2 linked regions of the Bacillus pumilus genome follow. The protein of the gene in region 1 interacts with the protein of each later gene in a pairwise test. Links are inferred from orthologs where the notes say so. Each region holds a gene or a part of one and is shown in the gene's direction. Other genes may lie near its edges.

Region 1 (4,182 bases):
TCACAATCGCGCCAAACATCATCCCCGCAAAAAAACGCTGCCAGCCTGGACGTTTGTAAAGCTCCGGCACCCTCATGATGACACATGCTCCTGGGTGAGCCACGTGATAATGAGATAACCCGTTTGCGCACCGCCCATGGCAGAGACAATTAATAAAATCTGCTTGAAAATATCACGCGTGTTCCCTTCAAAAATGCCTCTTTCAAAGCTATAAACAGCATCAAACGTTCCGCCGATAGCTGCGACAAGCGCCCAAATCTTTAAACGATTGGCAAGACTCGTAATAATGGATAAAGGCGGCTGACCAGCCAAATAAGCACCAACACCGCCTATAATGGCACCCCCCAAAATGACCCCAAGTGCAATAAAATAACAGCTAATAAAATTTGGAATAAAAGCTTCCTTCACATCCATTTTGTCCACCTCACTCAATTCAATATATGGCGTGTGCAGGACAAGTATGAACGGACAGAAAAGAAAGAACATTTGTTTCTCATCGCATCGCGTTTTATAATGAAAGAATGACTTTAGACGAAAGGAGTGGATTAAGCATGTCTTATGTTCATCTTCAGGTCCACAGTGGATACAGCTTATTAAGCAGTGCAGCAAAAGTAAAGGAGCTCGTGCTGAAAGCAAAAGAGCTTGGCTACAAGGCGCTCGCTCTTACCGATGACCATGTGATGTATGGAACGGTTGAATTTTATAAGGAATGTAAAAAACATGACATCAAGCCGGTCATCGGTTTAACAGCTTCTGTCTTCATAGATGAACAAGAGACAGAGGCTTATCCCTTGGTACTCCTTGCCAAAAACAATGAAGGCTATCAAAACTTGATCAAAATCAGCAGTGTGCTGAAATCAAAATCAAAAGCCGGACTGAAAGAGAAATGGTTGAAAAGCTATCACCGCGGGCTCATTGCCATCACGCCAGGTGTTTCTGGGTACATTGAAACGCTGCTTCAGCATGATCAGATAGAAGAAGCGCATCATGCGGCGAAACAATTGAAACATATTTTCGGTGAGGGGCATGTGTACATCGCACTTCAACCATTTCAGCAAGACGAATCGCTTGTCGCTAAACTGAGGGATATTTCAAAAAGTGCAGACATTCCTCTTGTTGCGACAGGAGATGTTCACTACATCAAGCGAGAAGACAAAACCGCCTATACGTGTTTAAAGGCGATTAAAGCAGGGCAGCAGCTGCCAGAGGTTGAGGAAGACCGAGCAGAAAAGCATTTCAGAACCTATGAAGAAATGAAGGAATGGTATACGCAGGATACGGAGCTACTGACAAGAACAGTGGAGATCGCAGACCGCTGTGAAGTCGATCTGAATCTTGGGCAGACAAAACTCCCATCCTACCCGGCCCCTGATCAATCCACAGCAGATCAGTTTTTACGAAAAGTATGTGCGGAAGGGATGAAGCAAAGAAAGATTGCTTCAAATGACGCGTATGTGAAAAGACTTGAGTACGAACTAAGCATTATCCAAAAAATGAATTTCAGTGATTATTTTCTCATCGTGTGGGATTTTATGAAGTATGCCCATGACCAAGGCATTGTCACAGGGCCGGGCCGGGGATCGGCTGCAGGCTCACTTGTTGCCTATGTACTGTTTATTACGGATGTTGATCCGCTCCGTCACGGCTTGTTATTTGAGCGTTTCTTAAATCCTGAGCGAATCAGTATGCCTGATATTGATATTGATTTCCCCGATACGAGAAGAGATGAAATCATTTCTTATGTAAAAGACAAATACGGAGACATGCATGTGGCGCAAATTGTCACGTTTGGAACCCTTGCAGCAAAAGCAGCTTTAAGGGATGTCGGACGTGTGATGGGGATTGATTCAAAAGCAGCGGACCGGCTTGCAAAGCTGATTCCATCAAAGCCAGGAACGACGCTGAAAGAAGCGTTGACTGCATCTCCTGAATTAAAAACAATGCTCCAGCAGTCCGAAGAACTCAGGCAAGTCTTTCAAACTGCTTTAAAGGTAGAAGGCTTGCCAAGACATACATCGACACATGCAGCCGGCGTTGTGCTGAGCGAAGAGCCGCTGACAGAGGTCGTTCCCATACAAGACGGCCATGATGGTGTGTATTTAACGCAGTATGCGATGAATTATTTAGAAGATCTCGGGCTTTTAAAGATGGATTTCTTAGGACTTAGAAACTTAACCTTAATTGAATCCATTAAAAACCAGATTGAAAGACAGGAAAACGTCCACATTAACTTTAGTGACATTTCATATGAAGACCAGAAAACATTTGAATTGTTATCAGCAGGAGATACAACAGGAATTTTCCAGCTTGAATCACAAGGAATGCGTCAGGTGCTGAGACGCTTAAAGCCCTCTAGTTTAGAAGACATCGTGGCAGTCAATGCCCTCTATCGTCCAGGTCCAATGGAGAATATCCCGCTTTTTATCGACCGAAAGCACGGCAGAGTCAAGGTCTCTTACCCGCATCCTGATTTGTATGACATTTTAAAAGACACATATGGGGTCATTGTCTATCAGGAGCAAATCATGCTCATTGCAGCGAAGATGGCAGGCTTTCAGCTTGGCGAGGCAGATCTATTAAGAAGAGCAGTTTCAAAGAAGGATAAAAAGGTTCTTGATGAAGAGCGGAGCCATTTTGTTGAAGGATGCCTAAAAAAGGAGTATCCTGTTAACATTGCAAATGACGTTTATGACTTAATCGTCAAATTTGCAAACTATGGTTTTAATAGAAGCCATGCTGTTGCATATAGCATGATTGGCTTTCAGCTTGCTTACTTAAAAGCGCATTATCCGTTATATTTTATGTGCGGACTTTTAACGAGTGTGATTGGAAATGAAGACAAAGTCGCTCAATATTTCTATGAGGCAAAGGAAAAAGGGATATCTGTGTTGAAGCCTTCTATTAATAAGAGTGAATTTCCATTTACGGTTGAAAAAGGGGAGATCCGCTACAGCTTAAGAGCGATCAAAAATGTCGGAGTGTCAGCTGTAAAGGATATATACAGAGCAAGACAAGAAAAGCCGTTTGAAGATTTATTTGATTTTTGCGCAAGAGTATCAGCTAAGAGTGTCAACCGAAAAACGATTGAAGCGCTCATTTTTTCAGGGGCGATGGATGAGCTTTATCCAAATCGAGCTTCGTTATTGGCATCAATAGATATTGCATTAGATCATGTGTCATTTTTAAATCCAGATGATCAGCTCGACTTTCTGGGGGATACAACCTTCTCCATTAAGCCAAAATATGCGGAGATAGAAGAATTGCCGCTTGTCGATCTCTTGCAATTTGAAAAAGAAGCACTTGGACTATATTTATCAAATCATCCTGTACAAGCGTACCGAGATCGCTTAAGAAAGAATGGTGCAGTGGAGATCATCAGGCTTTCTTCCTATATAAAGCGAAAGGTCTCAATGGGTGGTCTTTTGACAAAAGTGAAATCGATTCGAACAAAAAATGGACAGTCGATGGCATTTGTGACATTTGGGGATGAAACGGGAGAAATGGAAGGCGTTGTCTTTCCAGAGCAATTTAGAAAGCTGTCCCCCTTACTTGAGGAGGGCGCCATGCTTTATGTTGAAGGCAGAATAGATGTCAGAAATGAGAGCAGCCAGATCATCGTGCAAGAAGCCGTTCTGCTTGAAGAGATGGGTACACAAAGAAAAGAGTCTGTCTACATTCGGGTGAAAGAAGAAAATCATACGCAGGAGCTGCTAGAGCAAGTAAAGCGGGTGATCTCGATGCACAGCGGGGGAGCAGATGTCTATTTGTACTATGAGAAGCAAAAAAAGACAGTGAGACTTCCAGATGCATACAAAGTTCATGCAGATCATGCTGTCATTTTCCAATTAAAAGAGCTGCTCGGTGAACAAAACGTTGTGATTAAATGATGACAAATCGCCTGAATATGTTTTACAAATTCACCTATTGTGTTATCATTTTAAAGATTCTGTGTATTTAAAACTGCCAGTATGTGCTTATCAACTTAGCAATTCATTAAATCATTTTCCACTTGAAGGAGTGTTCATCACATGTCATTAAGAGAAGAAGCATTACATATGCACAAAGAGAATCAAGGCAAACTTGAATCAAAATCAAAAGTACAAGTGAAAAATGCGAAAGACTTGAGCTTGGCTTACTCACCTGGTGTTGCAGAACCATGTAAAGATATTTATGACGACACAA
Region 2 (3,218 bases), 1.9 Mb from region 1 along the record:
TTATTCCGCTAAAACCACATAAGGAGGATTTTTATAATGGCTAAAAAAGGTAAAAAGTATGTAGAAGCTGCTAAGCTAATCGAACGTACTAAAGCGTATGATGTAGCTGAAGCTGTCTCTCTTACAAAAAAAGCAAATACAGCGAAATTTGATGCGACTGTAGAAGTTGCTTTTCGTTTGGGCGTAGACCCTCGTAAAAACGATCAACAAATCCGCGGTGCAGTTGTACTTCCTAACGGAACTGGTAAAACTCAACGCGTTCTTGTGTTCGCTAAAGGCGAAAAAGCAAAAGAAGCAGAAGCTGCTGGAGCAGACTACGTTGGAGATTCTGATTACATCACTAAAATCCAACAAGGCTGGTTCGAATTCGATGTAATCGTTGCAACACCTGACATGATGGGTGAAGTTGGTAAGATCGGTCGTGTACTTGGACCAAAAGGTCTTATGCCAAACCCTAAAACAGGAACTGTTACATTCGAAGTAGAAAAAGCAATCAATGAAATCAAAGCTGGTAAAGTAGAGTACCGCGTTGATAAAGCTGGTAACATCCACGCGCCAATCGGAAAGGTTTCTTTCGAGGACGAAAAGCTTGTTGAGAACTTTGCAACAATCTATGACACAATCCTTAAAGCAAAACCTGCAGCGGCTAAAGGTGTATACGTGAAAAACGTTTCTGTTACATCTACTATGGGCCCTGGCGTGAAAGTGGATCCATCTTCTTTCTCTGCAAAATAAATCTTGACTTATCACAATCATTTTGATAATATCAAAATGTTGTAAAATAGAATATGTCCATTTATACCGTAGACAGCAGGGGCCTTATGGCTTAATTAACCCGCCGAGGTGTATATGTCACAGTCTTACGTTAACGTATGCTTGTATATACAGCCTCCATGTCTTATTGGAGGCTTTTTATATGGAGAACCGTTCGTTAGGAACGTGATGGCCTGATCGGTATAAGTGTTACACAAACAATGTACAGGAGGTGTAACCATGAGCAATGCAATCGATACAAAAAAAGTTGTCGTTGATGAAATTACTTCTAAATTCAAAGATAGCATGTCTACTGTCATTGTAGATTACCGCGGTCTTTCAGTTTCTGAAGTGACTGAACTTCGTAAACAACTTCGTGACGCTGGCGTAGAATTCAAAGTTTACAAAAACACTTTGACTCGCCGTGCAGTTGAACAAGTTGAACTAACAGGTTTAAACGATTTCTTAACAGGTCCAAACGCTATCGCATTCAGTAACGAAGATGTTATCGCACCTGCGAAAATCATCAACGAATTTGCGAAAAGCCACGAAGCTTTAGAAATCAAAGCTGGTGTCATCGAAGGAAACGTAGCGACTGTAGAAGAAGTGAAGGCTCTTGCGGAACTTCCGTCTCGCGAAGGCTTACTATCTATGTTGCTTAGCGTTCTTCAAGCTCCAGTTCGTAACCTTGCTCTTGCTACTAAAGCAGTTGCAGATCAAAAAGAAGAACAAGGCGCTTAATGCGTACTTGACGTAAAAAACTTAAAATGGAGGAATTACAAATGGCTTTAAATATCGAAGAAATCATTGCTTCAGTTAAAGAAGCAACTGTACTTGAGTTAAACGACTTAGTAAAAGCAATCGAAGAAGAATTTGGCGTAACTGCTGCTGCTCCTGTAGCTGTAGCTGCTGCTGGCGGTGCTGCTGCTGAAGAAAAAACTGATTTTGATCTAGTACTTGCTGGTGCTGGAGACCAAAAAATCAAAGTTATCAAAGTGGTTCGTGAAATCACTGGTCTTGGCTTAAAAGAAGCTAAAGAACTTGTTGACAACACTCCAAAACCACTTAAAGAAGGTATTGCTAAAGAAGAAGCTGAAGAACTTAAAGCTAAGCTTGAAGAAGTTGGCGCTTCTGTAGAAGTTAAGTAATCTTCGCCTAATCTTTTGGGAAAGCTCGCTTTTACTGGCGGGCTTTTTCTTTTCTATTCTCCTGAAACGATTGAATCCAGAGGAGGTCCAATTCACCATGAGTGACCACTATTATACGGAAAAGCCATCAGTGAAAAGCAATAAACAGACATGGGACTTCACCTTGAGAAACCGTACCTTTACTTTTACAAGTGACAGTGGAGTGTTTTCTAAGAAAGAAGTCGACTTTGGTTCGAGGCTTTTAATTGAAGCTTTTGAAGAACCTGACGTGGATGGCGATGTCTTAGATGTCGGTTGCGGTTATGGACCGATTGGCTTATCGTTAGCAAACGAAATGACGAGCCGCACCATTCATATGATTGATGTGAACGAAAGAGCAGTCGAACTTTCAAAGGAAAACGCTAAACATAATCGCATTGATAATGTCCGCATTTATCAAAGTGATTTGTTCTCGAATGTTCATTCATCAGCTGCTTTTGCCTCTATACTGACCAATCCCCCAATACGGGCAGGGAAGAAAGTTGTACATGCGATCTTTGATAAAAGTGCTGATCATTTATTGCCGGAAGGTGAGTTGTGGGTGGTAATTCAGAAAAAGCAGGGTGGACCATCTGCGATTGAGAAATTAGAACAGCTTTTTGGAGAAGTCGAAGTTGTATTGAAAAAAAAGGGCTACTATATTATCAAAGCTAAAAAAGTTTGACGCAGTTTCCTAGCTGTGTTAACATTATAAAATGCCAATGTGTATATTTTGCTTGATAGGCTTAAAAAACAACTATTTTGTATAAATTATGCATACTTGGGAAAACTAATAAAATCGGTATTTGTTTTTGGATGTGGTTTTCTTATTTTAGAAACCCTTTTTTCTTTTGTCTTGTAAAAGTATTTCTTTACTGACATTTGAAAGGCTGAAATACTTTTTACACATATAATACGCATGATTTGAGGGGTGAATCAGTTGACAGGTCAACTAGTTCAGTATGGACGACACCGCCAGCGCAGAAGCTACGCACGCATAAGCGAAGTGTTAGAATTACCAAATCTCATTGAAATTCAAACCTCTTCTTATCAGTGGTTTCTTGATGAGGGTCTTAGAGAGATGTTTCAAGATATATCCCCAATTGAGGATTTTACTGGTAACCTTTCTCTTGAATTCATTGATTACAGCCTAGGGGATCCTAAGTATCCTGTAGCAGAATCAAAAGAACGTGATGTAACTTACTCTGCTCCACTAAGAGTAAAAGTTCGTTTAATTAACAAAGAAACTGGAGAAGTAAAAGACCAAGATGTGTTCATGGGAGATTTCCCAATCATGAC

The links.
Region 2: the proteins of dnaE (region 1) and rplL interact in binary tests that used the Escherichia coli proteins (3 or more experiments, as listed by UniProt). The link is inferred for Bacillus pumilus from one-to-one orthologs.

Annotation. Positions count from the first base shown.
Region 1 is NZ_CP047089.1:1,430,196-1,434,377, forward strand. Bases 231-4,087 are described here. They hold dnaE (DNA polymerase III subunit alpha), read left to right. Parts: upstream 231-551; coding sequence 552-3,887; downstream 3,888-4,087. Other genes in these bases: ytrH (sporulation membrane protein YtrH), read right to left, coding at 231-414; ystJ (NADP-dependent malic enzyme), read left to right, coding at 4,029-4,087. Outside these bases: sporulation membrane protein YtrI, read right to left, coding at 1-76; more of ytrH, read right to left, coding at 73-230; more of ystJ, read left to right, coding at 4,088-4,182. UniProt on the Escherichia coli protein: DNA polymerase III is a complex, multichain enzyme responsible for most of the replicative synthesis in bacteria. This DNA polymerase also exhibits 3' to 5' exonuclease activity. The alpha chain is the DNA polymerase catalytic subunit.
Region 2 is NZ_CP047089.1:3,312,453-3,315,670, forward strand. The notes cover bases 326-3,218. They hold rplL (50S ribosomal protein L7/L12), read left to right. Parts: upstream 326-1,535; coding sequence 1,536-1,901; downstream 1,902-3,218. Other genes in these bases: rplA (50S ribosomal protein L1), read left to right, coding at 326-735; rplJ (50S ribosomal protein L10), read left to right, coding at 994-1,494; GPS65_RS16565 (class I SAM-dependent methyltransferase), read left to right, coding at 1,999-2,604; rpoB (DNA-directed RNA polymerase subunit beta), read left to right, coding at 2,860-3,218. In the rest of the region: more of rplA, read left to right, coding at 37-325. UniProt on the Escherichia coli protein: The binding site for several of the GTPase factors involved in protein synthesis (IF-2, EF-Tu, EF-G and RF3). Is thus essential for accurate translation.